Regions from separate parts of the Micromonospora sp. NPDC048898 genome, predicted to be linked through region 3. Evidence: riboswitches for the same ligand, from Rfam matches in the RefSeq annotation. Region 3 holds a riboswitch; each other region holds the start of a gene.
The links. Region 3 has a riboswitch for cyclic di-AMP ahead of ACGFIQ_RS06765 (coiled-coil domain-containing protein). Riboswitches for the same ligand answer to the same signal wherever they lie in the genome.
Positions count from the first base shown of each region.

Region 1: linked by a shared signal. The riboswitch ahead of ACGFIQ_RS34415 (coiled-coil domain-containing protein) and the one ahead of ACGFIQ_RS06765 (coiled-coil domain-containing protein) in region 3 are both predicted to bind cyclic di-AMP.
Region 2: linked by a shared signal. The riboswitch ahead of ACGFIQ_RS32540 (C39 family peptidase) and the one ahead of ACGFIQ_RS06765 (coiled-coil domain-containing protein) in region 3 are both predicted to bind cyclic di-AMP.
Region 4: linked by a shared signal. The riboswitch ahead of ACGFIQ_RS15270 (NlpC/P60 family protein) and the one ahead of ACGFIQ_RS06765 (coiled-coil domain-containing protein) in region 3 are both predicted to bind cyclic di-AMP.

Region 1 is NZ_JBICUF010000026.1:163-7,927, forward strand. It holds gene ACGFIQ_RS34410 (hypothetical protein) at 49-549, opposite strand; gene ACGFIQ_RS34415 (coiled-coil domain-containing protein) at 788-1,858, opposite strand; cyclic di-AMP (ydaO/yuaA leader) riboswitch at 1,864-1,995, opposite strand; gene ACGFIQ_RS34420 (cation diffusion facilitator family transporter) at 2,108-3,025, opposite strand; gene ACGFIQ_RS34425 (HelD family protein) at 3,133-5,247, opposite strand; gene ACGFIQ_RS34430 (alpha/beta fold hydrolase) at 5,356-6,300, opposite strand; gene ACGFIQ_RS34435 (carbonic anhydrase) at 6,459-7,085, shown strand; gene ACGFIQ_RS34440 (hypothetical protein) at 7,324-7,653, opposite strand.
Region 2 is NZ_JBICUF010000020.1:82,645-90,409, reverse strand. It holds gene ACGFIQ_RS32555 (acyltransferase family protein) at 194-1,408, shown strand; gene ACGFIQ_RS32550 (hypothetical protein) at 1,501-1,884, shown strand; gene ACGFIQ_RS32545 (hypothetical protein) at 2,019-2,807, shown strand; cyclic di-AMP (ydaO/yuaA leader) riboswitch at 3,074-3,215, shown strand; gene ACGFIQ_RS32540 (C39 family peptidase) at 3,448-4,290, shown strand; gene ACGFIQ_RS32535 (alpha/beta fold hydrolase) at 4,423-5,169, shown strand; gene ACGFIQ_RS32530 (CDP-glycerol glycerophosphotransferase family protein) at 5,204-6,892, opposite strand; gene ACGFIQ_RS32525 (D-ribitol-5-phosphate cytidylyltransferase) at 6,927-7,765, opposite strand, start outside.
Region 3 is NZ_JBICUF010000001.1:1,432,615-1,440,379, forward strand. It holds gene ACGFIQ_RS06735 (CsbD family protein) at 1-28, opposite strand, end outside; gene ACGFIQ_RS06740 (heavy metal translocating P-type ATPase) at 103-2,352, opposite strand; gene ACGFIQ_RS06745 (hypothetical protein) at 2,366-3,322, opposite strand; gene ACGFIQ_RS06750 (copper ion binding protein) at 3,337-3,546, opposite strand; gene ACGFIQ_RS06755 (metal-sensitive transcriptional regulator) at 3,643-3,939, shown strand; gene ACGFIQ_RS06760 (YibE/F family protein) at 4,240-5,610, shown strand; cyclic di-AMP (ydaO/yuaA leader) riboswitch at 5,777-5,907, shown strand; gene ACGFIQ_RS06765 (coiled-coil domain-containing protein) at 5,912-6,931, shown strand; gene ACGFIQ_RS06770 (carbonic anhydrase) at 7,059-7,765, opposite strand, start outside.
Region 4 is NZ_JBICUF010000004.1:464,920-472,684, forward strand. It holds gene ACGFIQ_RS15245 (hypothetical protein) at 389-1,375, opposite strand; gene ACGFIQ_RS15250 (AAA family ATPase) at 1,353-2,543, opposite strand; tRNA gene ACGFIQ_RS15255 (tRNA-Gly) at 2,906-2,979, opposite strand; gene ACGFIQ_RS15260 (pyridoxamine 5'-phosphate oxidase family protein) at 3,469-4,026, opposite strand; gene dcd (dCTP deaminase) at 4,126-4,704, shown strand; gene ACGFIQ_RS15270 (NlpC/P60 family protein) at 4,765-5,751, opposite strand; cyclic di-AMP (ydaO/yuaA leader) riboswitch at 5,818-5,953, opposite strand; gene ACGFIQ_RS15275 (N-acetylmuramoyl-L-alanine amidase) at 6,188-7,765, shown strand, end outside.

The sequences.
Region 1 (7,765 bases), on a different contig from region 3:
GCGCGATCTTGGTGGCCCGGTTGCGGTGGCCCGGTTGCGGTCGCCCGGTCACGGGTTGCGGCCGTGCCCCGAGAGGGCGGGTTGGGTGGTTGGGCGGCGGCCCCACGGCTTGTACGTGGACAGCACCGTCGCGATGATCATCAGGATGGTCGATACCGCGGGCGCGATCACCAGGTCGACGCGGTCCCGTGCGGGGAGGGCGGCGCCCACCGCACCGGCGTGCCGCAGATTCGGCGTGAGCAGGAACAGCACCAGCCCGACCATCACCGTGGTGAGCACGAGCTTGGCCACCACCCAGCGATAGCGCCACAGACCCCACGGGGTGAGTAGCGCGCTGGCGACGCCGATCAGCCAGACCAGGACGCTCAACGGCGCGAACAGCACCGTGCCGACAAGCGCCGTGACCGGGTAGACCACCGCCGGGTCGGCGCCCCGCTGGACGGCGATGCCGAGCGTGAGGAGCACCAGGTCGGCACCGAGCCAGCCGAGCGAGGTGACCAGGTGCAGGGTGAGGAGCCCCTTGCGGGCGGTGGGTGGAATCCGACGCATACCGCGATGCTGCCCGCCGGCCCGTGCCGGGTCGTCCGACCGCCGACGACATCCGGGGTACGCCCGGCGACGTACCCCGGTCTGCCGACGACATCACCCGGCCTGGCGACGTAGCCGGGGCCTGGCGACGACCCGCCCTCATGATCGACACCACATCGCCAACTCCGGGGTGTCCCGTCGTCCCGGAGACCCCGGAGTTGGCGAACGAGAGTGGATCACCCCTGGACCGGGGGCGGGTCTAGTAGACCGACAGGTGGACGTGGTTGGTGTGGTCGGTGGACGGGGTGCCGCTGGCGCCGCTGTACGACTTCCACCCGCTGCTGGGCAGCCAGATCTGCCGGTACCAGATCACGTACAGCACGGCGAGCCGGTCGGCGTTGCGGATGAAGTACGCGGCCAGGTTGTTGCCGTACGTCTTGTCGCCACCGGTGGCGTTGCCGCCGAAGCCACTCGTCTGTGCGGCGAAGTCGCAGGCCCGGCCCTTCGGGTGTTCGCCGGAGCCGCTGGGGCGGTGACAGGAGACGTACCGGGTGAAGCCGGCGGCCTTGGCCTGGTTGAGCGCGTGCAGGGTGCGCGGGGTGATGCAGCCGTTGGCGGGCGTGGGGTCGTTGACGCTGCACGACTCGGATGGCCAGGAGCCGTCGGAGTTGCGCGGCGCCGCCTTCGCGTTGGCGGTGGAGGTGCCCCGGTTGGAGCTGGTGTCGGCGGTGGTCTGCGGCGGCTTGGGCGTGTTGGCGACGGTCAGGGCGCGTTCGGCCTGCTCCTTGCGCTTGGCCATCACGGTGACCTGCTTGCGTTGTTCGGTGATCTCGCCGTTGAGGGCGGCCCGGGTGCGATTGGCCTCGTCCTTGGTGGCGAGCAGGTCGCGCAGCACCCGGTCCTCGTTGGCGGCCACCGCCTCCAGGGCGGCGGCCCGGTCCATGAAGCCCTCCGGGCTGCTGCTGTTGAGCAGCGCCGACACCGCGCCGAGCCGGCCGGTGCGGTACGCCACGCCGGCGATCTGGCCGACCTTGCCGTCGCGCTGGGCCAGCTCGACCTCGATGGTCTTCAGCTGGGTGGCGAGCTGCTGCTGCCGCCGCACCGAGGTGTCCAGAGCGCGTTTGGCGTCCAGGTAGCCCTTGCTGGCGGCTTCGAGCTGGGCGCGCAGCGACGGGGTGCCGCCCTCCTCGTCGGTGTCGGGTGCGGCGGCGGCCCGCAGGCCGGTCGGGGGAGCGGCCGAGGCGGTGCCGGCCGGGATCGCGACGCCGAGGGCGAACATCGCGACGATCAGGGCCGCCAGTCGGGCGGCGGGTGGTCGTGCTGGTGCCACTGCGCATGTCCTTCCGTCAGCCGCCGACCGGGTTAGCTGACGGGTTCGGGACGGAAGATCCCTACCGCTGACGCGGATGCACCCCAGGAACGTGGTTCCCCGGTTCGCCTGGTTGGGCGATTAGGCGGCGACCGCCACCGGCGCCTGGAGGGCGCCGCCTGGTGGAGGCCGGGACCGAGCCTACCGGTGCCGGTGGGGCCGCTGCAGCCGATGTGACGGAAGGTGCGCAGGTCATCACGGAAACGGGTGTTACCACTCGATCGAGCCGCAGGCCCCGGTGGCGGCGCCGGGCTCGATCTGCAAGGTCGCGTGTTCGATCCGGAAGTCGTCGTGCAGGGCGGTACGCGCTGCGGTCAGCACCGCGCCGACCTCCGCGCCGGGTGCCATGGTCAGGTGCGCGGAGGCCACCTCCATGCCCGAGGTGAGCGTCCAGACGTGCAGGTCGTGCACCTCCACCACGCCGGGGACGGCGGCCAGCCGGTCGTGCACGGCGGTCACCTGGAGGTGTTCCGGGGCGGCCTGCACCAGGATGCGGACGGCGGCGCGGGCCAGCCGCCAGGTGCGCGGCAGGATGAACGCGCCGATGGCGACCGCGACCAGCGGGTCGGCCCACCACCAGTCGGTGACGGCGATGAGCAGTGCCGCGCCGATCACGCCCAGTGAGCCGAGCAGGTCGCCGAGCACCTCCAGGTAGGCGCCCTGCAGGTTGATGCTCTCCCGGGCGCCGGCGCGGAGCAGGGCGAAGGCGGCGACGTTCGCGAGCAGGCCGAGCACGGCCACCACGAGCATCGGGCCGGCGACGACCTCGTGCGGGTCGCCGAAGCGGCGGATCGCCGCGATCACCACGTAGATCGCGACGCCGGAGAGCAGGACGGAGTTGGCCAGTGCGGCGAGCACCTCGAGGCGGTAGAGCCCGAAGGTGCGCTGCGGGTCGCCGGTGGCCCGTCGGGTGGCGGTGATCGCGGCGAGCGCCATCCCGATGCCGAGCACGTCGGTGAACATGTGCCCGGCGTCGGAGAGCAGGGCGAGTGAGCCGGTGTGCAGGGCGGCCACCGCCTCGACCACCATCAGGGTGGCGAGCAGCCCGAACGCCGCCCAGAGGCGGCCCCGGTGCTGCTGTGCGGCATTGGCGACGGACCCGTGGTGGTGGTCATGACCTGCGCCCACGAGATCCACCTTCCGCTGCCGGCCGGGGCCCGGTCAAATGTATGTTCACATCGCTATGTGTGCAAGTGTCAGGTCGGCCGCTGGCCCGTGCGACGAGCGGGCACGGATCAGCCGGTCGGGTCGATGGTGGTGAGTCGCTGCGTGGCCCGGGACAGCGCCACGTACAGGGTGCGTACCCCGGCACCCGGATCCGCCCGGATCTCGCTCGGTGCGACGAGCACGACTCCGTCGTACTCCATGCCCTTGGCCTCCAGGCTGGTCACCACCTGTAGGCGCGGCGCGTCGAGCGCGGCGAGCCAACCGGCGACCTCGTCCCGGCGGGGGACCGGCGTGATCACCCCGACCGTGCCCTCCACCTCGGTCAGCAGGCCGGCGGCCGCCTGCACGGTCGTGGTCTCCAACCCCGTCGCGGGCACCACCAGCTCGACCGGATCGACCCCGGTGGAGCGCACCGCCGTCGGCAGCGGCAGGTCGGGGTAGAGCCGGCGGATCTCCGCCGCCGCCACCGCGAAGATCTCCGCGGAGTTGCGGTAGTTGGTGGTGAGCGTGAAATCGTGCCGCTTGCGTCGGCCCAGCGCCTGGTCCCGGGCCCGGTCCAACTCGTCGGGGTCGCCGGTCCACGCGGTCTGCGCGGGGTCACCCACCACCGTCCAGGAGGCCAGCCGACCCCGCCGACCGACCATCCGCCACTGCATCGGTGAGACGTCCTGCGCCTCGTCCACCACCACGTGCGCGTAGTCCCGGTAGTCCTCCGGACGCTCCCGCGCCGCCGCGCGGGCGGCCCGCTGCCGGTCGCTGGCGGTGCTCAGCTCGCGGACGCCGCCGGCCAACTGGAACGGGTCACGCCGGGCCCTGGCCGGCTGCGCCGGCTTGCCGAGCAGGGCGTCCAACTCGTCCAGCAGCGCGATGTCGGCGATGGTCAACCCGTCCGAGTCCAGGTTCCGGTACGCGGCGGTGAGCAGCCGGATCTCCGCGCCGGAGAGGATCCCCCCGGCGTACCGCCGCAGTCGGTCCGGCCGCGCCAGCCAGCCGAGCACGTGCCGCGGGTGCAGCCGGGGCCACCACGCCTTGAGGAACTCGCGGAACTCCGACCGCTCGGCGATCTCCGCCTCGAAGGTCCGCTGCTCCGGCAGTCGAACGCCCACCTCACGGGCCTGCGCCCAGAGCGCGGCGAAGATCCCGTCGAAGCCGGCCCGGCGGACCTCGTTGCGTCGGGCACCCCGGTGCAGCGCGCGGTCCCGGATCCGGTCCAGCGCCGCCCGGTCCAGCCGCAGCAACGTGCCCCGGTAGAGCAGCCGCAGCTCGCCCGGGCCGCCCGGCACCGCGTCGCGGGCCGCCCGCTCCAGCACCCGGCGCATCCGCAGCGAGCCCTTCACCGCCGCCACCTCGGGCGGGTCGGTGCGGGTGGCGCTCATTCCCGGAAACAGGGTGCCCAGCGAGTGCAGGGTCGCGGTGTCCTCACCGAGCGACGGCAGCACCGAACCGATGTACTCCACGAAGACCGACGACGGGCCGACCACCAGGATGCCGCCACCGGCGTACCGGCTGCGGTCGGAGTAGAGCAGGAAGGCGGCCCGGTGCAGCGCGACAGCGGTCTTGCCGGTGCCGGGGCCGCCCGCGACGATCGTCACCCCGGAACCGGGTGAGCGGATCGCCTCGTCCTGCTCCCGCTGGATGGTCGCCACGATGTCGCGCATGCCCCGGCCGGTGGCCTTGGACAGGGTGGCCAGCAGCGCGCCGTCGCCGACGACGGTCATCCCCTCCGGGGCGGCGTTCGGGTCCAGCAGGTCGTCCTCGATCCGGGTGACGCGCTCGGCGCGGGACTGGATCGTACGGCGACGCACCACGTCCAGCGGCTGCGCCGGAGTGGCCTGGTAGAAGGCGGCGGCGGCCGGTGCCCGCCAGTCGACGACAAGCGTGGTGGTGTCCTCGTCGCGGATGCCGAGGCGCCCGACGTGCAGCACCTGCCGGTCCCGCAGGTCCAGCCGGCCGAAGACCAGCCCCTCGTACTCGGCGTCCAGGACGTGCCGCCGCTGCGCGGCGTGGAAGACCATCGCGTCGCGCTCGACCAACGAGCCGTACGTGCCCACCCGGGCCATCCGGTAGCCGTCACGCTCGGCTCGGACCGCCGACTGCCGCAGTTCGGCGAGTCGCGCGTACACCCGGTCGAGGTGGCGTTGCTCGACGGCGATCTCCTGCTCCAGGCCGGTCTGGTCGGTCAACGCACGCTCCTTCGAAGGTCGCCGGCAGGCGGCGGGAACCGCGCGAGCCGACCGCAGAAGGGTACGGCCCCGCGCCTGGCCGGCCGCGCCCGAGGTGCGGGAACGCGCTCAGACACCCGTTTCGGCGGGCGTCGCCCCCCGGCTGCGGGGCGGCGGTTCGGCGAGCACCCGGCGCAGGACGCCGGTGAGGGCGGCGTTGACCTCGTCCGGGCGCTCCATCATCAGCATGTGCCCGGCACCCGGGCAGACGGTCAACTCGGTGGCCGGCAGGGCCGCCGCGATCGACTCGGCGCACGGCGGTGGGGTCAGCCGGTCCCGGTCGCCGACCAGGGCGGCGGCCGGCAGGTGGGCCAACGCGGTGAGGGTGTCCAGTCGGTGCTGGGTGCCGATGGAGGCGCGGAACCCGCCGATCGAGCGCAGCGACGCACGAGCCACCGCGGAGGTCACCAGGCGGATGTCGGAGGGGTCGCAGCGGTCGCCGAAGAGCATCCAGCGGATGCTCGGTCGCAGCGCGTTCAGCAGCGCCCGGGGCGCTCGCCAGGAGCCGCACCGGGCCAGCACTCCGGCACCTGTCGTCTCGGCCAACCGGATCAACCGGGCGATCCGGGGCGAGAGCCCGTAGACGGTGTGCGTGTGCCCCTCGGCGGTGGTCGACACGAAGACCAGACCGGCCGTACGGGCGGCGAAGTGCGCGGCGTGGCGGTGGGCGTACTCCATGATCGTCATGCCGCCCATCGAGTGCCCGACCAGGACCACCGGCCCGACCGGCGCCACCGTGTCGAGCACCGTGGCCAGGTCGTCGCCGAGTTGGGCCAGGGTGGCCGTGGGCAACGCCATGCAGCTGGACCGACCGTGCCCCCGCGCGTCGTAGGTGACCACCCGCACCGACCCGCCGAACGCCGCGGTCAGCGCGTCGACCTGCCGGTGCCACGCGCGCCCGTCCAACGTCCAGCCGTGCAACAGGACGGCGGTGACCTGGGCGTCCGTCGGCTCGGTCGCCTCGACGTTGAGCCGTACGCCGTCCGGCAGCCCGACCTCGAACCGCTCCGGCATCGCCACCTCCCCAGGGCCGCCCGGCACCACCAGTCCCACTGGTACCCGGCTACCCGCCACGGCAGCACACCAATCACGCCGTGGCCAACATTCCCGACCCCGCCCGTGGGGCCCGACGGCGGGCCAAGCTGGACGGCATGGGGTCCTCGGGAGCGCCCATGGGCGGGACGTCGGGGCCGGGGCGGCAGGCCGGCGGCACTCCGCGCGCCGCCCTGGCCGATCTGCTCGCCGGTAACCGGCGGTTCGTCAGCGGCCAGCCGATCCACGGGCACGACGTCACGGCCGCCGCGGCCGCCGCCTCCGGCGACCAGCAGCCGTACGCCGTGGTGCTCGGCTGCATCGACTCGCGGGTGCCGCTGGAGGCGATCTTCGACCAGACGTTCGGTGCGATCTGCGTGATCCGTACCGGTGGGCACGTGCTCGACCGGGCGGTGTGCGGGTCGATCGAGTACGTGGTCGGCCAGCTCGGCGTACCGCTGGTGCTGGTCCTCGGTCACGAGCGGTGCGGCGCGGTCGGCGCCACCGTGGACGCGCTGCGCGCCGGGGAGCGTCCCGGTGGCTCGCTGGCGCACCTGGTGGACGAGATCGCCCCGGCGGTGACCGAGGTGGGGATCGACGACCCGGCGGTGCTGCCGCTCGCGGTCCGTCGGCACGTCCGGCGAACGGTGGGCACGCTGCGCGCCGACGACCTGCTCGCCGGGCCGGTCGCCGCCGGACGGGTGGCCGTGGCCGGTGGCCTCTACGACCTGGCCACCGGCGAGGTCACACTGCTCGACCCGGCCTGAACCCGCCCGCCGCGCTCGACCGGCCCGCGCCCGACGCCGCTCGACCGGCCCGCGCCCGACGCCGCTCGACCGGCCCGCGCGCCGAGCGCTTGATCGACTCGGGTTTCGTGATCCCGGGGTGTCCGGCCTGCCGGGACACCCCGGTTTTCGGGAAGCCGAGTGGATCTCGCCCCGGACACGCGAAACCGCCCGCCGGGAACTCCCGGCGGGCGGTGTCGATGGTGCGATGGGGGAGGGCTCAGCCCTCGAAGACGCCGGCCGCGACCAAGCGCTTCTCGGTGGCCTCCCAGCCGTCGTTCGGGTGAACGGCAGCCAGGTTGTTGATCTCCGCCCGGATCTTGGCGGCGTGGCCGGCGGCGGCCAGCACGCGGATCTCCTCGACGAAGGCGTCGGAGTCCGTGCGCAGGTGCGCGGTCTTGCCGTTGGTCAGGTTCCGCACGTAGGCGTGCTTGCCGCCGTTGAGCGGGATGAGGTACTTGAACTCGCCCAGCACGCTGAGGGCGCCACCCTGGCCAGCCTGGCCGGCCCGGACGGACGCGCGCGCGGTCTTAGAGGTGTTGCTCGCCACGGAGGTACTCCTTGCAAGACGTACGGGAGGACTGGACGTCCGGGGGCTGTGTGCGGGCCACACTGCGCTCGACCCGCGAAGATGTAACGCGGCATAAGCCGCCGATGGAACT
Region 2 (7,765 bases), on a different contig from region 3:
GGGAGGTTAACGACGACCGGCGGGACCGGGCCCGCGGCGGGCGGGACGCGTCCGGTTCACCCGGGAGTGACCCGGTAGGGTGCCCCGGGTGCGGCCCTGCCGGGTCGTCGCGGGCGTCGCCGTCGCGTCGTCCACGCCGCGCCGAGGAGGATACGAACGTGCTGGTGACCCTGCCAAGCCTCGGTATCCCCGCATGACGAGCGTCGACGCGGTGTCCACGGCCCGGCCCGGCCACGCGCCGGCCCGGCTGCCCTCGCTGACCGGGCTGCGGTGGATCGCCGCGTTGCTGGTCTTCGGTTTCCACGCGGGCACCATGCGGATCATCGCCGAACCGGACTACAAGGCCGTGGTCGACAAGCTGTTCAGCCTCGGCCTGTCCGGGGTGCAGTTCTTCTTCATCCTCAGTGGGTTCGTGCTGGTCTGGTCGGCGCGCGAGGGCGACTCCCGGCGCACCTTCTGGCGGCGGCGGGTTGCCAAGATCTACCCCAACCACCTGGTGCTGTTCGGGGCGACGGTGCTTGTCGCCTGGTGGTTCGCCGACCCGGTCCTGCCGGCGGCCGCGTTGGAGAACGTGCTGCTGTTGCAGGCCTGGGACCCCCGGCCGGGCTGGTTCTACAGCATCAACACCGTGAGCTGGTCGCTGTCCTGCGAGTTCTTCTTCTACCTGTGTCTGCCGCTGGTGCTGCCGTTCCTGCGCCGGGCCCGGCCGAAGCTGCTCGTGGTGCTGATCGTCGCGCTGCCCCTGCTGATCCTCGCGCTCTGGCCGGCCCAGCACCTGGTGCCGGAGGTGAGCCGGTGGTGGTTCACCCAGATCTTCCCGCCGGTACGGTCGCTGGAGTTCTGGTTGGGCGCGGTGGCGGCCGAGCTGATGCGCCGGGGTCTCTGGCGTGGCCCGGGGCTGGCCTGGGCCAGCCTGATCTTCGTGGGCGTCTGGGCGGTGGCCGCACAGTGGATCCCCGCGGAGCTGTGGACCACGCTGCTCGCGGTCGCGTACCTGCTGGTGATCGCCGCCGCGGCGGACGCGGACGTGCGCGGCCGGCGGTCGCCGTGGCGGTCCCGGCCGCTGGTCTGGCTCGGCGAGGTCTCGTTCGCCTTCTACCTGGTCCACGTGCTGGTGATGACCAGCGTGCTGCGCTTCAGCGGTGACTGGGGGACCGGCTTCCCGGGCTGGCGCGGCCCGGCCGTGGTGCTCGGTTTCCTGCTGGTGAACCTGATCCTCGCCGGGTTGCTGCACCGCTTCGTCGAGACCCCGATGATGCGCCGGCTCGCACCGCGCCGTCCGGCCCGACAGGTGTCCGTGCCCGGACAACGCACAGCCGCGACCCAGGCCGCCGACGCCGACCGGACCGGCCGCACCGGTGGGCCCGACCAGACCGACAGTCGATCAACGTACGCGGACACCCGCTGACACCGTCCACCCAGGTCAGCGTGTCGGCGCGGCGTGCGCCGACACGCCCGTGGTCGATGCGGCAGGCGCCGGTGCGACGGTAGCGTGGGGACGTGCTTCCGGTCGCGTTCACCTGTCCGCTGTGGTGGGTGGCGCGCTGGGCGACACGGGTGCTGACCAGCCTCGCCGTCGTCGCGGCCCTGGCGCTCGGCGCAGGTCCGGCCTCGGCCGCCGTGCCACCGTCGCACCCGACCGCCGCGTCGGGCGTGAGCGCCGCGTCGGGCGTGAGCGCCGCGTCGGGCGTGAGCGCCGCGCCGACCGCGGATGTCGCCGAGGAGACCTTCCCGGCCTGGTCGGTCGACGCGCCACCGGCTCTCCCCGGCGGCCTGGGCGCCATCGCGATCGGCGTGCTGCCGGTGTGCGCGAGCGGGTCCGACCGGCTGCCGCTCGTCGACGGTCTGCACAGCTGGCCGCCCCGGGGACCACCCGGGCGCTGAGCCCTCCGGGACACGCCGTCCCGTCGCCGCGCCCTGTCGACCCACCAGCTCCGCACCCCGCCGATCCCTGGCCCGCCGTGGCCGGGCGGCCGGTGGGGCTCCCATCGCTCTGCTTCCTCCGCGAGGTGCCGCCCATGGAGACAGTCGTTTTCTACCAGTTCGTAACCGAGGTGCCGCAGGCCGCTGCCATCTGGTCGGCCCTGTTCCTGCTGGCGCTCGGCGTACTCGCCGTGCTGGTCGCCCGGCCCGAACGGGACCGGCTCACCGACGACCCGCCGCCGCCCGTCCCGACCGCCCGTGAGGTGGCCGCGGCCGACACCGTCGACAGGCACCGGTACGCCGAGGAGGTGACAGTCGCCGCGGCCGGCGCGGCCAGGACGGCCGGGCGGCGACGGGATGCCTGGCTGACGGCTCAGGACCAGGTGGAACGGGCCTGGACGCGGTACGACGAGGCGGACGCCGCCGCGCGTCGCTTCGCGGGGTCCGGGGCGCTGCCCAGCCCGGACACCCCCCGCACCCCCGCCGAGTACGCGTCCCGGGAGCGCTACCTGCACCGTGCGGCGACGGCGGCGTACTGGCGGGGCGACCTGACGATGGCGCAGCTCGGTGACGTCTTCGGGCGTCGGCGCGGCTGGGATCCCCGGCGGCACCCGGTCGAGCAGGAGGCACTGCTCAGCCGGGTGATCCGGGACGCGAGGCTGGCCGACTACCAGGCCGCGGCCACGGCGGAGCGGGCCGCCTGGCGGGATGCGGACCTGGCCGCCTCCTCGGCGCGCACCCTCGCCGCAGAGGCGGCCGCGGCGGTTGCCCGGTTGCGGCCCAGCCCGGCACCCGTGCGCCGGCTGGTGCGCGGGGTGCCCCGGCCCGCCGTCGTGGCACGCCGGCTCCCGGCCCGTGCCCTTCGCGCCCGATCCGTTATGTGAGCCCGGTCACGGGATTTGCGAATCGGGCGTCCGGCACGATCGGCTCGATTTTTCCCGGGATCGTGGCCGCATTGTCGGCGGCCTGTCCGGTTGTCGACCGTAGGCGTCGCCGTAACCGGTTGTCCCATCGAGTCACGTCATCGGCAATACGCGCAGAAATTGTGGCACCAATTGAGGTTTACGCAGGTGAGGCCGGCTTGGCAGGGTGTGGATGGGCCAGTAGTGTCGTCCCGTCCGGTGCGGTAACCGATCGCAAGAGGCGACGCCGCGCCGACCCGCTCAATCGTGATCAACGAACCGGGGACCCATCAGTAAGTCCGGGGTGAATCCGCGAGCCACGGCCCGCGGTAGGGCGATCTTCCCGCCCGAATCCGTCAGCTAACCCGGTAGGCGGTGTCGGAAGGAGTTCCAAACTCGTGCAGCACCTTTCCACCCCTCGGCTGTTCCCTCGCCTCCACGGCGCAGCGGTGCCCCCGCTCATCCGTCCAGTGACGGTGAGCTGACCCCCGGGTCATCGCCTCTCCCGCCCGGCCGTGCCGGGCGTTCCCCTGAGCGGTTCACCATCCGCGGACCACGGTCCGCGCGCTGGCGCCTGCCCGGACACCGGTCGCGCCCCGGTGTGCCGCTCTCCCCCCGATCCGTGGAGGACCCCGTGAAGCACACCATGCAGCGCCAGCTCCGCCGCATCGCGACCGAGCGCCCGTACCAGATCGTCGCCGCCACCGCCGCGGCCCTGGTGCTCGCCGCCACCACCGGCACCCTGCTCACCGTCGCCGACGACGCCCCGGCCGCTCAGCGCACCGCGACCACGGTCGCCGAGATGCGCAGCGACACCACCACCACCTCCCACGGCGACGCGTCCCCGCTGGCCAGCGCCGCGCCGTCCAGTGCCGCCCCGGCCACCAGCGCCGCGGCGCCCGCCGCCAAGGCCAGCAGCAACCCGGATCTGACCCGTAAGCCGACACCGCCGAAGCCGCCCGCGACCAAGGTGCTCGACTACGAGTACGAGGCGCAGAACACGTACTACAACTGCGGCCCGGCGGCCACCCGCAACGCGCTCAGCGCCAGCGGGATCGACCGCACCCAGGAAGAACTCGCCGCCGAACTGGGCACCACCGAGATGGGCACCAACTCGGCCGAGGACACCACCCGGGCGCTCAACGCCGAGGTGAAGGGTTCCCCGTACCGGACCCGGATGTTCCCCGGCGCGCCCAGCCCGGCACAGATGGACCGGCTCCAGGCCGACGTCGTCCGGGCCATCACCGACGGCCGGGGCGTGGTGGCCAACGTCGTCGGCGACGCCACCGACACCGACGGCGGCTGGCACTCCTACGGTGGCGGTCACTACGTCGCCGTCGTGGGTTACAAGGACAACGGTCGCACCGTGCGGATCGCCGACTCGGCGAACCCGGCCGACCCGTCGTACTGGATCACCACCATCGACCTGGCCAACTGGATCACCAGCCGGGGCTACTCCGCCTGACCCGGGCACCCCGACAGCCGCGGGCGTCGTCCCCCACAAGGGGCCGACGCCCGCGGCGTCTCTCCCGCTGGCCCGGGTACGCCCCCGTCGACGACTCTCGTCCGGGACAGCGAACCGTGCGAGACTGCGGCCGTGGTGGATGAGTCGGGTGGTCACGCCGGTCGACGGCCGGTCCTGCTGCTGTTGCACGGCATGGGGACGACCGGTGACGTGTGGCTGCCCTGGGCGCCGCACCTGGAACGACACTGGCCCGGCCGGTGGCTGGCACCGGACCTCGCCGGCCACGGCTGGGCACCGCCGCTGCCGTCGTACTCCTTCGCCGGTCTCGCCCAGCGGATCGCGCAGGCACTCGCCCCCGACGACCGGCTCGTCGTGCTCGGGCACTCGCTGGGCGGCGTGGTCGGCCTCGCGTTGGCCGCGCGGGACGCCGGGATGCCTGTGGACGCCGTGGTCGGGTTCGGCATCAAGGCGCTCTGGTCACCCGCCGAGCTGGACCGCGCCGCCGAGCTCGCCGCCCGCCCGGTGAGCTGGTTCGCCAGCCGCAATGAGGCGGCCCGCCGCTACCTGCGCGTCTCCGGGCTGGCCGGCCTGCTCCCGCCGGACCACCCGGTGGTGGACGCCGGCCTTCGTCAGGTCGACGGCAGGTGGCGTCTCGCCATGGATCCCCACGCCTTCGCCGTCGGCGAGCCCGACCTCGGTGCGCTGCTGGCGGCGACCGACGCCCCGGTGCTGCTGGCGCGCGGCGAGCACGACCCGATGGTCACCGACGCACAGCTCAAGGAGTACGGCGTACCTGTCGCCACGCTGCCCGGCCTCGGACACAACGCGCACGTGCAGGACCCGGCGGCCGTGCTGGCGCTGCTGGACGCGTACCGCTGAGGTTCCCCGAGCGTCCCTGGGCCGACAGTCCCGGTCAGGCGAGGGGGGAGAGCTGCGGCGAACGTTCCGCCGGGTCGGCCTCCGTCGCCGCCAACTCCCGACGGGCGGCGGTCAGGAACGCCTCGGCGTACGACTCGGCGGGGAAGTCACCCAGGTAACGCCGGCGGGTGGTCCAGCGTTCCGCGGCCAGCGGATCGGTGTCCAGCAGCGCGGTCAGCACACCGTCCAGGTTGGACATGTCCCGACGCAGCACGTAACCCGACGCGGCCAGCGGGAAACGTTCGGTGAACCGGTCGCCCTCGTCACCCATGTCGGTGACCGCGTACGGCTTGCTGGAGTAGAGGTAGTCCGAGATGACCCCGGACACGTCCGAGACCAGCGCGTCCGAGGAGTTCACGCACTCGGTCAGGCTCAGCTCGCGGGCCGCCGCACCGACCACGTGCGGGCGACCGCTGCTGGCCCGATCGGCGACCAGCAGCTCGGTCAGCCGGCCCAACTGACGGGCCGAGGCCGGGTTCTGCGCCGTGTACGGGTGGGCCCGCAGGATCACTGTCGCGCCGCGCTCCAGCAGCCGCCGCAGCAGCCCCTCGGCCACCGGCAGCGAGCAGTAGTCGGCGTCGGCGTGGTGCCCGGTCCACGTCGGCGTGTACAGCACAGTCGGATGCGCCAACCCCCGGGCCGGCTCCGGGCGTACCTGGATCGACTCGACCTGCGGGCGGCCCACCACCACGAACTTGTCCGCCGGGATCCGCACGCCGGCACGGGCGTACCTGTCGATCGCCGCCGGCCCGGCCACGAAGATCCGGTCGAAGATCCCCGACACCGGGTTGGCGCTCGGCGCCTTGTCGCTGTCGCCGTGGTGCAGTTGCACGTGGGTGAGCTGGGTGAAGCGGATGCAGTGGCTGTTCTTCGCGCCGTGGTTGACGTAGAACGCCGCCCGCAGGCTCGGCACGAGCGCCTCGTCCATCGCCCGCAGGGTGGGGCAGTAGACCACCGGCGCGTCGGTGGCCGCGGCGATCGGGGCCAGGAACTCCGGCTCGCGCAGCACGACCAGGAACGGCCGGCCGATCCGTTGCAGGTACGGCAGCCACATGGTGACCTGGTATTCCGAGCCGGGCGGCGCGGAGAAGTAGAGCAGGAACTCCGGCTGGTGCCGGCGCAGCGCCCGAGCCACCGGCCCGCCACCGGCTCCCGGCCGCAAGCGCCGCCGGGCCAGGTCCAGGGCGACCACACCGGTGCCGACGCCGACCAGCAGGCTCGCGGCCAACGCCACACCGGCCGGCAGGGTGAGCGCGGCGGCGAGCGTCAGGACGGCGAGCAACCCGAGCAGGATGGTGCCGAGCCGGTCGGCGACCAGCGGCGTCCAGGCGCGGACCGGCAGGTTGGCCGCGCGGATCTCCAGGTTGCCGGCGGTACGCAGAGGCCCCACCAGCAGCACCAGCCCCAGCAGGACCAGGGCGGTGGCGACAAGGGTGAGGCTGAGCCCGTCGTCCAGCCGTCGGGAGTAGCCGACCAGGATCGCGGCGGCGATCAGCGTCGTCTCCGCGACGAGGTCGGCGGTGGGTCGGATCCGCTGCTCGGCGGCCGAGGCGGCCAGCGCGGCGACGGCCAACGCCAGCCCCCAGCCGGTGGCGCCGGTGAGCGCCAGCACGACAAAGGCCAGCACCGCCAAGCCGGTGCTCAGGCACCGGGCGGCCAGCTTTCGGACCAGGTCGCCGCGCATGTCGCTCCGTTCGTGGTTCCGCCGCCGGTCGGGGTCAGCTCGTCGGCGTCGCGCCGGCCGTCGCCTGGACCTGACTCGGCCCGGTCTGGACCGGCACGCTCGGCGTGGGCCCGTCGCCGGGCGCCCGGCGTACGTCGATGACCTGGCCGGTCAGGTCGGAGATCAGCACGTCCAGTGACGACTGGGCGACGGCCTCCGCGGCGAGCAGGGTGTGCTCCGGCTCCTCGCCGAAGGCCCGCGTGCGCATCGGCGTGGCGGTCCGCTCCGGGTTGATGCAGTTGACGCGGACGCCGACGTCGGCCCACTCGTCGGCGAGCGCCTGGGTCAGGTTGACGAGCGCGGCCTTGGTGGCCGAGTACAGCGCGTAGCGGGCCCGCCCCCGGGTGTAGGAGCTGGACGTGTAGAGCAGCAGTTGGCCCTTGGTCTGCTGGAGGTAGGGCAGGGCCTGCCGGGCGATGGTCACCGGGCCGACGAAGTTGACCTGGAGCACCCGGTCCATCGTCTCCTCGTCCATCTCGGCGAGGGCGCCCTTCTCCAGGACCCCGGCGGTGACCACCACGTGGTCGATCCGGCCGGTGGCCTCGAAGGCGGTGGTCAGCGCGGCCTCGACGTCCGCGGCCCGCTCCACGTGGGTGCCGGTGCCCGAACGGCTGAACGGGAAGACCTGTGCGCCGTAGCGTCGGGCCAGCTCCGCCAGCTCGTGGCCGATGCCGTAGCTGCCGCCGAACACCACGATGGTGCGGCCGGTCAGCTCCTCGGAGTAGCTGCGGTGGTCGGTCAGCCGGGGTGCCTGCGCCGCGGCGAGCTGGAAGAGCTTGTCCGCCAGGTGCACGTCGACCGGGTGGGTGACCTTGATGTTCTCGTCGGAGCCGT
Region 3 (7,765 bases):
CGTTGTTGATCTTGTCGTCGATACCCATTGCCAACCTCCATTGCAAGCGTCGCTACGACAGGGCCAGTACCCCCACCATCGGCGGTCCAACCATTACCGCCGTCACAGTCCGCGATCGCCCGCCGGCCGGAACCGGCGCAGTCGCAGGCTGTTGGCCACCACGAAGACCGAGGACAACGCCATCGTGGCGCCGGCGATCATCGGGTTGAGCAGCCCGGCGGCAGCCAACGGCAGGGCCGCCACGTTGTAACCGAACGCCCAGAACAGGTTGCCCCGGATGATGCCGAGCGTGCGTCGGGACAACCGGATGGCGTCCACCGCGGCGTCCAGGTCGCCCCGGACGAGGGTGAGGTCGGACGCCTCGATCGCGACATCGGTGCCGGTGCCCATCGCCAATCCCAGGTCGGCCTGGGCCAGCGCCGGGGCGTCGTTGACCCCGTCGCCGACCATCGCCACCGAGCGCCCCTGCGCCTGGAGCCGCTTGACCACGTCGACCTTGCCGGCCGGCAGCACCTCGGCGATCACCTCGTCGATGCCCACCTCGGCGGCGATCACGCGGGCCACAGTGGTGTTGTCCCCGGTCAGCAGGATCGGGGTGAGCCCCAGCGCCCGCAGCCGGGCCACCGCCGCCCGGCTGGTCGGCCGGACCACGTCGGCGACCGCGAGCACGCCCCGGGCCCGCCCGTCCCAGCCCGCGACGATCGCCGTACGCCCGGCGGCCTCCGCGGCAGCGACGGCCGACTCGACCTCCGGCGGCACCTCGATCTCCCGCTCGCGCAGTAGCCGGGCCCGACCGACGAGCACGGCCCGCCCGTCGACAGTGCCGGTCACGCCCAGCCCTTCGAGGTTGCGGAAGCCCGTCACCGGGGGCAGCGACCCCGCCTCGCTCGCACCCGCGGCGACCGATCGGGCGATCGGGTGCTCGGAGGCGGCCTCCACCGCCCCGGCGAGCCGGAGCAGTTCGGCCCGCTCCTCGCCACTCGCCGGCACCACGTCCACCAGGGTCATCCGGCCGGTCGTCACGGTGCCGGTCTTGTCCAGCACCACGGTGTCCACCCGGCGGGTGGACTCCAGCACCTCCGGCCCCTTGATCAGCACACCCAGTTGGGCACCTCGACCGGTGCCGACCAGCAGCGCGGTCGGGGTGGCCAGGCCGAGCGCGCAGGGGCAGGCGATGATCAGCACGGCGACGGCGGCGGTGAACGCGGCGGTCGGGCCGGCCCCGGTGCCGAGCCACCAGCCGAGCGTGCCGACGGCCAGGGTGATGACGATCGGCACGAAGACACCGGAGATCCGGTCCGCCAGCCGCTGCACGGCCGCCTTGCCGCTCTGCGCCTGCTCGACCAGGTCGGCCATGCGGGCGAGCTGGGTGTCCGCGCCGACCCGGGTGGCGCTGACGACCAGCCGTCCGCCCGCGTTGATGGTGGCGCCGACCACGCCGTCCCCCGGGCCGACCTCGACCGGCACCGACTCACCGGTGAGCATGCTGGCGTCGACGGCGGAGGTGCCCTCCTCGACCACCCCGTCGGTGGCGATCTTCTCGCCGGGTCGGACCACGAACCGGTCGCCGACGACGAGCCGATCCACCGGGAGCAGGGTCTCCACCCCGTCGCGCAGCACCGCCACCTCCCTGGCGCCGAGTTCGAGCAGGGCGCGCAGGGCCGCACCGGCGGTCCGCTTGGATCGGGCCTCGAAGTAGCGACCGGCCAGGATGAACACCGTCACCCCGGCGGCCGCCTCCAGGTAGATGTTGCCGGCGCCGTCGGTGCGGGTGATGGCGAAGCGGAACGGGTGCGTCATCCCGGGCATGCCGGCGTCACCGAGGAAGAGCGCCCAGAGCGACCAGCCGAACGCGGCAAGCGTGCCGAGCGAGACCAGCGTGTCCATCGTCGCCGCGCCGTGCCGCAGGTTGGTCCAAGCGGCCCGGTGGAACGGCAGCCCACCCCAGACCACCACCGGGGCGGTCAGGGTCAGCGACAGCCACTGCCAGTAGTCGAACTGCCAGGCCGGGACCATGGCCAGCAGGACCACCGGCACGCTGAGGGCCACCGAGACCCAGAGCCGGGTACGCGGACCGCGTAGCGGATCCGCCGGCTCCTCGGCCGTCGGCGCGGCCGGTAGCGCCGCCGTGTACCCGGTCTTGCGCACGGTCTCGATCAGGTCGTCCGGCGTGACGCCGTCGGCGTACCGGACGGACGCCTTCTCGGTGGCGTAGTTGACGGCGGCGCTCACCCCGTCCATCCGGTTGAGTTTCTTCTCGATTCGGGCGGCGCAGGCGGCGCAGGTCATCCCGCCGATCGCCAGCTCGATCCGGTTGGGTGCCTCGGGCAGCGGTCTGCTGGTGGTGGTCATCGTCTTCGTCCCGTCAGTTGTGCCCGTGCCCGGGGGTGCCGTGGTCGGCACCGCCGCTCGGCGCGGGTCCGCTCGGGTTGCTCCCGGCTGTCGGGGCGTCGGCCGGCGGGGTGCCGGTCACGACTGTGAACTCGGCGGTGTGCACCGCCCCGCCGTGCCGGAAGTCGAGGTAGAGCCGGTAACTCCCGGTCGAGGGCACGTCGGCGAGGAAGGTGACGGCCGGGCCGGGTTGGGTCCGCCCGTCGCCGGGCGTCCCGTCCGGGTGCACGTGCAGGTACGCGAGGTCACCCCGGCGCAGTGCCACCAGGTGCCCGTACGCGCCCAGGTAGGGCTCCAGGTCGGTGACCGGCCGCCCGTCCCGGCTGACGGTGAGGGTGAGCGGGGAGGTGCGGCCGGGCTGCGGCGCGCCGGCCAGGGTGACCGTGTAGCCGTCGACGGTGGTGCTTGTCGCCGGGGCGGGCAGCTGTCGTTCGGTCAGCGCACCGGGGACTGTCACGTCCACGCCGAGCGTCAGCGGCTCACCCCCGGTCGGGGTGAAGTCGGCGAACGCCCGCCACTGCCCGGGGCCGGCCAGCGGTGTGCCGACCCGCCAGGTGCCGTCCGCGGCCAGGTCGGGGTGCACGTGGCGGAAGCCGGACAGGTCCCGGCGGGCCACGATCAGGTGCATCCGCTTGTCGTGTGCCACGTCGTACCGGGTCACCGGCTGGCCGTCCGGACCGGTGATCCGGAAGGCGAACTGGTCGGCCGGGGCGGCGACCGGGTCGAGGGTGTAGCCGCGGTCGGAGACGAGCAGCCCACCGGGAATCCGGTCGGCCGGCTCGCCGCGTTCTTCCGTCGTGTGCACGGCGTCGCCGTCATGCCGGTCCTCGACGACCGGGGTGCGGTCGGCCACCCGGCCGACCGTGTACGTGGCGCCGAAGATCGCCGCGAGGCCGACAGCGAATCCGGCAAGTCTCGTCACGGTACGCATGCCGGCCCCCGCGCTCACGCGTCGACGAGGTCGTAGCCGGCCTCGTCGACGGCGGCCCGGACGACCTGCACGTCCAGCGGCTGCTCGCTGCTCACGTTGACCTGGCCGGTCGCGAGGTCGACCTGGACGTCTCGCACGCCCGCGATGGCGCCGACCTCGGCGCTCACCGCGCTGACGCAGTGCCCACAGGTCATGCCCTGCACCTGGAACGTGGTGTTGACCATCGGATCGTCTCCTTTTCCGTTACCGGTACCCGGTGGGGGTATCAGGTCCAGGAGTGACCGTACCATACCCCCACGGGGTAGGCTATCCTGGTCGACATGACCGCACCCACCCCGATCCGCGGGTACACCGCCAGCAAGGACCAGCTGCTCGCGCGGCTCCGCCGAGTCGAGGGCCAGGTCCGCGGGATCGAGAAGATGGTCGACGACGACCGCTACTGCATCGACGTGCTCACCCAGATCTCCGCGATCCAGGCCGCCCTCGACAAGGTGGCACTGGGGCTGCTCGACGGGCACGCCCGGCACTGCATGCACGAGGGAGCCGCCGAGGGGCGGGCCGACGAGATGGCCACCGAGATGATGGCGGCCGTCGGCCGGCTGATGAAGCGCGGCTGACGCCCCGCACCCCGACGCCGGCCCCGGCCCCGGACCGACGACACCCCGTCACGACCTGCGCCCCCGGGCCGGGCTGGTTAGCATTCCCCACGATGACCCCCCGCATGCCGCCGCGCGAACGGGCACCGGCGTCGCCACGCCGTGGCGTCGCCGCTGGCCGCCCGGGCCGGGCACTGACCATCCGTGATCAGGTGGTCGCCGGTCAGCGATCCACCGCGTCTCCCGCCACGATTCCACGGTGCGGATGAACCGACCGGCTCACTGACACGTACCCCGCACCGGATCGTTGGGAGTCTCGCCTTGGGTTCCGACCACACCCGCTCTGCTCCGTCCGCCCCGCCCCGGGTGCGGCGGCTCCTCGTCGTGACGGTGGTGCCCCTCTTCGTCGCCACCGTGCTCGCCGCGGCGCTGCTCTGGCCGCGCGGCGGGACACCGCAGACCGATGGCGGGGCGGACGTGCCGCGCTACGGCGGCACGGTGACCCGGGTGGTGACCGAGGCGTGCCCGCCGCTGCCGTCGAGCCCCGAGGGCACGCCCCGGGTCGGCGGCGGGCCGTGCGGCACTGTCGACGTCCGGGTGGACGACGGGCCGACCGCCGGCCAACAGGTACGGACACCGATCCCCGACGGGCCCGGCGCGCCACGGGTCGAGGTCGGCGACGAGGTCATCCTCGTCGAGCTGACCGATCCCGTCGATCCCAGCACCAGCAACTGGAACATCGCCGAGCACCAGCGCGGCACCCCGATGCTGTGGCTGGCGGTGATCTTCGCCGCGGCGATCGTCGCGTTCGGTCGGTGGCGGGGTCTGGCCGCACTCGCCGGGTTGGCAGCCAGCTTCACCATCCTGCTCACGTTCGTGCTGCCGGGCATCGGCGCCGGCGGGTCACCCCTCCTGGTGGCGGTGGTCGGCGCGGCGCTGATCATGTTCGTGGTGCTCTATCTGACGCACGGTGTCACCGCACAGACCTCGGTGGCGGTGCTCGGCACCCTGGGCAGCCTGGTGCTGACCGGGGTGTTGGCCACCATCGCCACGGCCGCGACCCACCTCACCGGCTTCGGCAGCGAGGACGCGACGACACTGTCGATGTTCCAGGCCGACGTGGACCTGCACGGCCTGCTGCTCGCCGGGATCATCATCGGTTCGCTCGGAGTGCTCGACGACGTGACGGTCACCCAGGCGGCCACCGTCACCGAGCTGGCGCACGCCAACCCCGGGCTGACCCGGTTGCAGCTCTACCGTGCCGCGACCCGGGTCGGCCGCGCGCACATCGCCTCCACTGTGAACACCATCGTGCTGGCGTACGCGGGCGCGTCGCTGCCCCTGCTACTCCTACTCACCGCCGACTCGCGGCCGATCGGGCAGATCCTCACCAGCGAGTTCCTCGCGCAGGAAATCGTCCGCAGCGCGGTCGCCACGCTCGGTCTGATCGCCGCCGTGCCACTGACCACCGGGCTGGCCGCGATCGTGACCGCCGCCGGGCGGGCCGACGCCACGCCGCCCGCCGACGCCGCCCGGCGGCCACCGGAGCCGGACCGGGCGGAGGCCCTGGCCGCCCTCAGCTCACCGCGAACGTCTCGCCCCGACGAGTCGGACCAGACGCGGACCCCGCCCCCATCCACGGCCACCGACGGGTGGCCGGAGTCGAACAGGAGCACGGAAACGGCATGGTGACACTCCTCAGCGTGACCAGATCGGGTCTCCACCCTGAGAACCGCGTCACTGATCACCCAGCGCTATGGCGAATTGACACTTTTGGTAGGCATCCAGGCGTAGCTCACGCGGTCGACTCTCGGGTAACCTCGCTGCCGGTTACCGATGAAGGCGCGAAGCGGCGCCTGCGGTGCCACCGCCCAATCGCCAACCGGCGAGCCGGGGACCCAGGTACGTGGGGTGAATCCGCGTCAGCGGTAGGGGCCACTTCCGCCCCGAACCCGTCAGCTAACCCGGTCGGCGGTCGACGGAAGGGAACATTGTGACGGCACCCCTACGCCGCTGGTTGACACCCGTGGTGGCCGTGATCGCCGCACTGACCGTGCTCGCCGGGCCCCTGCCGGCCCACGCCGCCCCGACGACCCCGACACCGTCCGGGCACGAGGAGGACGGCGAGCCGAAGCTGCTCAACGACGTCATCGAGCAGGCCAACCGGGACTACTCCGCCGCCAAGTCCAAACTGGACAAGTCCAAGAAGCGTCAGCTGGAGCTGGCGCTGGAGGTGGACCGGGCCAAGGCCGACCTGGACGCGTTGGCACCACAGGTCGGGCAGATCGCCGCCCAGTCGTACCGGACCGGTCGGATCGGCGCGCTCGCGATGCTGCTCGAAAGCGACGCTCCCGACACCTTCGTGCAGCGCGCCGCGCTGCTCGACGAGATCAACATGGTGAACGAGAACAAGCTCGCCGAGGTCAACGCGGTGAAGGCCCGCGCCGAGAAGGCCAAGTTCCTCCTCGACACCGAGGTTCGCGAGCAGCAGAAGCAGACCGCCGTGATGGCCAAGCGCAAGAACGAGGCCGACAAGGCGCTCTCCCTGGTCGGCGGCAAGGGCTTCACCGGCGGCCTGGTGGACGCCACCTCGCCGGTCGCCAAGATCGGGCCGGGCCGCACCGCCGACGGCGACTGGAAGGCGCAGTCGTGCAGCGAGAACGACCCGACCACGTCCGGCTGCATCACGCCGCGCACGCTGCACGCGTACAAGGAGGTCAAGCGGGCCGGCTTCAACCGGTTCGTCGGCTGCTACCGCCCCGGTGGGCCCTGGGAGCACCCGAAGGGCAAAGCCTGCGACTGGTCGCTACAGAAGAGCGGCTTCGCGCCCTGGCACAACGAGGACACCCGGACGTACGGCAACAACGTCGCCGCGTTCCTCATCCGTAACGCCGACCGGCTCGGCATCTACTACGTGATCTGGAACCGGCAGATCTGGTTCCCGGCGAGCGGTTGGAAGTCGTACAGCGGGCCGTCGAACCACACCGACCACGTCCACATGTCGATGCTCTGACCCACCGGATCCTCCGTCGAGGGCCTGTTTCATAAGGGCGGCCGAGTCGAGGCGGAGTCCGGGCGGCCAGCTCTTATGAAACAGGCCCGAGGGCCGCTCCGCCTCGTGCGGGGCGGCCCTCGACGTGTCAGGCGGCCGACCCGGCCGGCACGTCGAGCGTCGCGAAGCCGGCCGGCACGGCCGCCACCGGGCGCACCACGCCGGCGGCGAGCCGGTACGACACACCCACCACCGCACACCGCCCCTGCGCCACCGCGTCGGCCAGCACGGGCGACTGCCCCAGCAGCGTCTCGACGGTCTGCGCGATGTGGATGTCGACGATGCCGTCGATGTCCTCCACACCCTCGGCGCGGGCCCGGGCCAGACTGGGCAGCACGGCATCGACCACCGCGCCCAGGTGCCCGGGAGGCTGCGTGCCGGTCGCGGCGGACTCCCGCGCCGCCTGCACCGCCCCGCACGAGTCGTGGCCGAGCACCACCACCAGCGGGGTGCCGAGGACTGTCACCGCGTACTCCACGCTGCCCAGCACCTCCGGACCGGCGGTGTGCCCGGCCGTGCGGACCACGAACAGGTCACCAAGCCCCCGGTCGAAGATGATCTCAGCGGCCAGGCGCGAGTCCGAGCAGCCGACGATCACCGCGAACGGGTGCTGCCCGTCGGCCACGGCGGCCCGGCGCCCGGCGTCCTGGTTGGGGTGGCGCGGGGCGCCGCTGACGAAGCGCCGGTTTCCGGCGGTCAGCTCGGCGTACGCCTGGACCGGATCGCTGATCGCGGACGCCCGGTCGGTGCTCCGCTGCGGACCCGGCTGCCCGCCGGGCGTTCCGGGAAGACTCA
Region 4 (7,765 bases), on a different contig from region 3:
CCGTCGACAACTGTTCAGCGTTGATACGTTCTCCGATGTCGATGGCTTTCCTGTATCGCCAAGTTTGACTGCAATCGAACCGCCTGAATGTAGACGTTAGCCCGCCCGAATTCGAGGTTCAAATCATTTCGATCGGCACCAAGCTGTTCGGCTACTCGCCGCGCGTACTCTATTTCCCGCCGAACCTCTAAGCGGCTTCCCGTCCGCGCATTAGCCAGTGCCAGCGCCAGGTGGAACGCCCGACAACCAGACGGCGACTAGCGCACTCCTGGTTCAGCATCGCCAGTGAAGGCGAGGACACGACGGGCTAGCCACATCCTGTCGTGTCCCCGCCTTCGTTGCGAGTCATCACCTCAAACACCGGATGGCAGCTGAGCAGATTATCCGGCTAGTTTCTAGCGTTGACGGAAGATATCGAGGAATTCGGAATCAGCGAGAGAAGGTTCAGAATCGGCACCCTTGCAAAGTTGGCCCACTGCCCGGAAGGTTCAAGCGGGATCATCATATTGGTAACTATGTTCCTTCCGAATGAACCCTTGACCTTCCCGCTAAGAAGGCCAGCCTCTCGCAAATCACTTTCCAAAACTGTCGCGAACCACTTTCCCTTGAAAAGAGTGAACGCGATCCCAGATCTATAGCGTCGGTCGACTAGTCGTTCGACACGTTTCAGTAGGTCATCATGCGCCGAATCGGGCGGCGGCAGAGCCTTCCGCAGGAGGTCCATCTCTTGCGCGAGCAAGGCCTGGTCTGCCAGACCAGAGTGGTTTGTGTGCACGCGAGAAGGTACCCGATATCCCGAATACTTGTGCGCACGTAATATCGCTGCCGCAACCGAGATCCTTACCCATTCTCTCCAACGTTCAGTGACGCTGTTTAGCCAGGCAGCCTGATCGGGTATAGCGGACGCGACTTTCGCCGATGACACGTCCAACAGTGCTGACACGGAGTCGACTAGATTGCCGCCCGAGAATACATGTCCCTCGATGTCATAGCACTCCGTGTAGATCACGTGGGGCGAACGGCACTTGGTGCGCCTCACGTCATCGATGTCCTTATCGAAGATGAAGACTGACACCGCATGCCTGCCCTTGAAATTGATCCTGAGTAGGGCGCGCCGCCGCATGCTTTCGTACCATTTACGGAGAGCGCTTTTACCGTCGCCTGCATACTCCGGCGGCAACTCCTGCGGAGTTATGAGCACGTAGTCCCAACTCGACCGACAGACCGATCGTGCAATCTTTTCGTACACATAGACGTCTGGAAATTTACCTTCGGTATAGATTTGCAGACGTGCCCTTCTCATCTGCGAAGATCGGGCAAATGCGCCGGCCGAATGCCTAAGGCGCTTCACTTCAGATTCCGAAGATGTTGTCATCGGCGACTTCAGCCATAATCTCAGGCGAGTGGGTAGCTACGATGATCTGAGCTTCTGGGTTTACGGTGCGCATAGTCGCAAGAAGTCTGCGCTGCCAGTCGATGTGCATGGAAAGCTCCGGCTCATCGATAATAATCGTGTTCGGCCCGCACCTGATGGTCTCGACAAGAATCCTCAGGATCTGCTTCTCACCCGACGAGAAGTTAGAGATCTCTAAATCTTTGTCGTTGACGCGGGCCTGAATTCCACGATCGGCGAAGCTAATCTCTTTAAAACCGAAGAAGAATTCGTTCACCAACTCCTGAAGTCGATTTCGCGGTTCTTCTAGCCGCCTTAGACCCTGTTCGAGCTTCTCAATGTCGCTTACCACCCGCTGAAGTGGCGCATCGTCTTCGTAACGCTCTTTGAATCGGTCGAAGCTACGACTATTCTTTCGCCCGTACGTAGAACTTCCCTGCCGCTTAAGGAAATCGACTACATACTTGTAGGCTTCCTGCGTAGGTGTCGAGTTGGGCGTTTGCGTTGTCTTCACGAAGAAGATACTTTCGAGGATGCCCGCAATTCCGTCATCTTGGAGTTCTCGAACTTGGGAGAGGATGCTATTGGCGTACTGCTGCCACAGCTGTTGAAGCTCCCTCTCGAAGGCTTCATCGATAGCTTCCTCGTAACGCTGAGACTGTCTCCTTGGAACCGGCCCTCTCTCAATTCTAGTAGGCATTAACCGAGAGGTATTGAGAAAACTGTGGGGGAATCTGGCGACCGATCGCGGCTTGGTTAACCACTGCGTCGGACCTTCAGCGGCAGCCCTACTACTGATCTCAATTATCTCTCCATCTTCGGTTTCAACAGCATAGAATCCTTCGTCAGTGTCTTCTTCTGTTTGTCGAATGATGGAGCGCGTGTACTGCTTTTCGCCTGAGTTCGTAGAAAAGGTAACGGATGCCCGCTCGACTGGGATTCGCGTTACGGCTCGATGGTCATTCGAAAGCGCAGCGTGAATAATTTTTAGAAGAGAAGTTTTTCCCAAGCCATTAAGGCCGAAGATCACGTTCAACTTGGGGTCGAAATCGATGTCGATGTCAACGGATCTGCCGGCAAGTCCCGTAACATGGAGGCTGTCGACGCGGGTCAATCGGAAAATCCCTTGTTCGTTGGTGATGGTCAACATGTTCACTAGGAACTGGTTCCAGCTCCTAGCAGACACTGTGTAACCGGTTGGGCGCAAGATGCGACCGACTAAGAAACGGTAGACGGATAGGGCTGGCGTGCGTCCCTCTTTCGGGCCTGGGGAGACCTGGTCCTGCACGCTCGACCCGCACGGTGACGCTGCGGTCGCGTTGACTAGGGCGTGTGCGGCGGCCCGATGCCCGTATCGAGATGTCCGCGCAGGGCTTGGCCCCTGCTGGCTCGCAGAGGGGCAGCGCTATGGGGCGCGCCCAATGGCCCACTAATGGCCCGTACCGCACTGGTTGGCTTGGACACGGAGAAGCCCTGGTCGGGGCTATGTCTCCCGATCAGGGCTTCTCCGTGTGGAGCGGGTGACGGGAATCGAACCCGCACTGTCAGCTTGGGAAGCTGATGTTCTGCCATTGAACTACACCCGCAAGCGGCACCACTGTACCCGAGTCGCCGAGCCCGTGCACCCAGGCACCCCGACCCCCGACTTGCCCGCGTGCCGCTCTGCCCGCTCTGCCCGTTTCGCCTGGTTCGGCCAGGGTTCGGCCCGACTTGATCCACTCGGGTTTCTGAAAGTCGGGGTGTCCGAGCGGCCGGGATACCGCGAGTTCATGAAAACCGAGTCGATCATGCGGGGCGGCGCCCGCAGGCCGGTGCCGGGCAGGGCAGAGCCGGACGGGGCGGGAGAGCGAGGGGTGGTGCGGTGCCGGGCAAGGCAGCGCGGGGGCGACGCGGCGCGGGGCAGCGCGGCGCGGGGCAGCGCGGCGCGGGGCAGCGCGGCGCGGGGCAGCGCGGCGCGGGGCAGCGCGGCGCGGGGCAGCGCGGCGCGGGGCAGCGCAGGGGCGGTGCCGGGCGTACAGCCGAATGCCGGCTCCGTCAGCACGGAGCCGGCACCGACTGTCTCTGGGCCGTGGTGGTCAGGCGGCTGTGCACTGGACGTCACGGCTGCGGCGGGCCGGGCGCGTCTGCGGCACGGTGAGTGGCGCGGCAGCCGCCGTCGGGGCGTGCGGGTCGAGCCAGACCCGGACGGCCGGACGGCCCGGCGTGAGGCCGGGAACGCCCGCGAGGTGCTGCTCGCGGCGGGTGAGCATCGCCACGTCGACGGTGAACTCGAAGAGCCTCCAGTCGACCTGCGGCTCGGCGCGGGCGCTCTGCGCCAGTTGCGCCAGCCGGACCGGATCGGTCACCGGACGGGCACGCCCCGCCACGTACGCCTCGTCGTCGCTCTCCTCCGAGGGGAACGAGTGCAGCGCGTAGCGGCCGTCGCGTTCGAGGTCACGGCGCTTCGGAGAGTCGATGACGAAGCAGAACAGACCCTCGTCGGTGATGACCGGGGAGACCGGATGGACCCGGGGCCCGCCGTCGGCACGGACCGTGGCCAGGTAGCCGAAGCCCGGCCCGTACTGCTGGAGGAGAACGCGGATCCCGTCGGCGAGGCGGGGCTCGTCGGCGGCGAATTCGGACCAGGAAGCCATGCGAGCATCCTATCGAACAAATGTACGAGCAGCGACCTCGACGCGCTGGTCATCGGCACCGAATCCGGTGGGTTTTCGGGCCGCCGCTATGGTGGTCCGATGCTGCTCTCCGACCGCGACCTGGTCTCCGAGATCAAGGCCGGCACGCTGGGCCTGGAGCCGTTCGAGCCCACCCTGGTCCAACCTTCCAGCATCGACGTACGACTGGACCGGCTGTTCCGGGTGTTCAACAACCATCTCTACACCCACATCGACCCGGCGATGCAGCAGGACGACCTGACGTCGGCGATCGAGGTGCCCGACGGGGAGCCGTTCGTGCTGCACCCCGGGGAGTTCGTGCTCGCCTCGACGTTGGAGGTCATCTCGCTGGGTGACCAGCTCGCCGGTCGGCTGGAGGGCAAGAGTTCGCTGGGCCGGCTGGGGCTGCTCACGCACTCCACCGCCGGTTTCATCGACCCCGGCTTCTCCGGTCACGTCACGCTGGAGCTGTCGAACGTGGCGAACCTGCCGATCACCCTCTGGCCGGGCATGAAGATCGGGCAGCTCTGCATCTTCCGGCTCTCCTCGCCGGCCGAGCACCCCTACGGCTCGGCGGTCTACGGCTCGCGCTACCAGGGGCAGCGGGGGCCGACGCCGAGTCGCGCCTGGCAGCACTGGCGCACCTGGCCCACCCGCTGAACCCCGGACGACGGGGGCCCGCCGCGACGAATCGCGACGGGCCCCCGGTCAGCGCACTGATCAGCCGGGACGGCCGTAGCTGTGGACCTGACCGTCGTCGGCCCTCTTCATCTTGACCGGCTCGCCGGCCTGCGAGGCGTGCACCACCCAGCCGCCACCGACGTACATGCCGACGTGGTGGATGTCGCTGTAGTAGAAGACCAGGTCACCGGGGCGCAGGTCGGGCTTGCTGACGTCCTTGGTGGCGCGGCTCTGGGCGGCGGCGTTGTGCGGCAGTGACACACCGGCCTTCGCCCAGGCGGCCAGCATCAGCCCCGAGCAGTCGTACGAGTTCGGGCCCTCGGCACCCCAGACGTAGGGCTTGCCGATCTGCGCGCAGGCGAACTTGACCGCCGTGCCGGCGGCGCCACCGGGATAGCTGGCAGGGCAGGGCGCCGGGCGCAGCGGACCGCCGCCACCGCTGCCGTACACCTTGAGGCGCAGCTTCTGCAGCTTGTCGATCTCCTCGTTGATCTGCTTCTTCTTCGCCGCCAGCTGAGCCTCGGTGCGGGTCAGTTGGGCCACCATCGCATCGAGCGGCGCCTTCTGCCCGGCCAACTGGTCGCGCAGGTCGGCCACCTCGCGGACGTCCTGCTGCTGGTTGTGCGCGAAGCGGTCGAGCATCTCGAGCTGCCCGACCACCTCGCTGGGCGACCGGCTGCCCAGCACGGCGTTGACGGTCAGCACGTTCTCGCCCTTGTACGCGCGCACCGCCAGGGCACTGACCTTGTCCATCGCGGCGTCGACCTGGCGCTCCAGCGGGGCGATCCGGGCGGCCAGCGCGCCGGCCTGCCTGCGCTTGGCGGCGAGGTCGATCCGGGTGGCGTTGTGCTGTTCGATGATCGGTTCGAGTTTGTTCCAGTCGGCGTCGATCTGGCGCTCGATCTCGGCGACGGACGGGTCGGCGTGGGCCGCCGTGGCGCTGCCGGTCAGGACGACGGCGACGCCGGCCAGGGCAGCGAGCGCGGTGGTGAAGCGGGACCAGCGTGGGCGCGGCGCGATCGACATGGGGCCGGCTGCTGCCGACCGCTCGGACGACGGCCGCGGGGCATGGAGTGCCACCGGGTTCCGTACTCCTTCTTCCTGACCGCCTACCGGGTTAGCTGACGGGTTCGGGCGGGAAGTCGGCGCCCTACCGCAATGGCTGCGGATTCACCCCGGGGGACTTGGGTCCCCGGTTCGTTCGGAAACGACTCGGCGGTGTCGGTCCGTTACCGCCCGGGCTGGGCGGAGCTGCTATCGGGCCGACGAAAGACCAGAGTAGAGACGCTCGTTACCACTCCGCAACCCGCGCGGCCGTGACACTCCGTACCGATCCGAGAGGCGCACCGACCGGACGTGAAGATTTCTTTCCAAGTGGGTCGACACATAGAAAGGTATTGACGCGGGCTCCCGGACGGCGCGAAGGTGACCTGACCTGCACCCGTGGAATCTAGGGGGTTCGATGCACCATCCAACCCTGTCCCCCGGCCGGCGCGCACTGCTCGCCGCCGCCGTGGTCGCCGCCGCGACCGCGGTACCGCTACCCGCCAACGCCACCGCCGTACCCACCGGCGACCGTCAGCAGCAGTACGCCGCCGCGGCGGCCGAGTTCGGCGTACCGACCGACGTGCTGCTCGGCGTCTCCTACCTGGAGTCCCGCTGGGACAGCAACGCCGGCACACCCAGCACCAGCGGCGGTTACGGCCCGATGCACCTGACCGACGCCCGACACGTGGCCGCCCTGCCCGTAGCCGGCCACCACGACACCGACACCGACACCGGCACCGGCACCGGCACCGGCACCGAGGATCCGCGCGGCGACGACTCCCGTACCGCGCTGGCACCCGCGCCTCGTCCGGCGGACCCGGCACCATCGGCAGCCGCGTTGCAGACCGTGGACGCCGCCGCCGCGCTGACCGGCGCGGCCCCCGACTCGCTGCGGACCGACGTCGGCGTCAACATCCGGGGCGGCGCGGCGCTGTTGGCCTCGTACCAGCGGGAGTTGGGCGCGCCGGTCGGTGCCGGCACCGACCCGGCCACCTGGTACGGCGCGGTGGCCCGCTACGCCGGCGCGGACACCGCCGACGCCGCGGCGGCCTTCGCCGACGAGGTCTTCACCACCATCGGCACCGGCGAGTCGCGGACGACCGACGACGGAGCCCGGATCACGCTGCCGGCCCGGACGATCCGCCCGGAGCGTTCCTGGCTGGACCGGCTGGGTCTACGCCGGCTCGCCCGCCCGGACGGGCTGGAGTGCCCCCGCACCATCTCCTGCGAGTGGATCCCGGCGCCCTACGAGGCGTTCGGCGACGGGGACTACGGCAACCACGACCTGTCCGACCGGCCCGCCCGGCAGAAGGTCGAGTACATCGTCATCCACGACACCGAGGGGAGTTGGGCGACGACCCTGCGACTCGTCCAGGACCCGACCTACCTGAGCTGGCACTACACGCTGCGCTCGGTGGACGGGCACGTCGCCCAGCACGTGCAGACCAAGGATGTCGCCTGGCACGCCGGCAACTGGTACGTCAACGCCAAGGCGGTCGGGCTGGAGCACGAGGGCTTCGCGGCGCAGGGCACCTGGTACACCGAGGCCATGTACCGGGCCTCGGCGAAGCTGGTCCGGCACCTCGCGCTGCGGCTCGGCGTCCCACTGGACCGCCAGCACATCATCGGTCACGACAACGTGCCCGGCACCGTCGCCGCGAACGTCCGGGGGATGCACTGGGACACCGGCCCGTACTGGGACTGGACGCACTACTTCACGCTGCTGCACGCGCCCCGGCTGGACACCGGCACCCCGGCCACCGGTCTGGTCCGGATCGACCCGGACTTCGCCACCAACCAGCCGGCGTTCGTCGGCTGCGTCACCGCCGGTGTGCCGTGCGCGCCACGCGGCTCCTCGGCGGTGGTGCTGCGCTCCGCGCCGGCCGCGGACGCGCCGCTCGTCAACGACATCGCACTCCGCCCCGACGGCACCCCCAACACGATGGAGGTGTCGGACCACGGTGCCCGTGCCTCCGCCGGTCAGACGTACGCG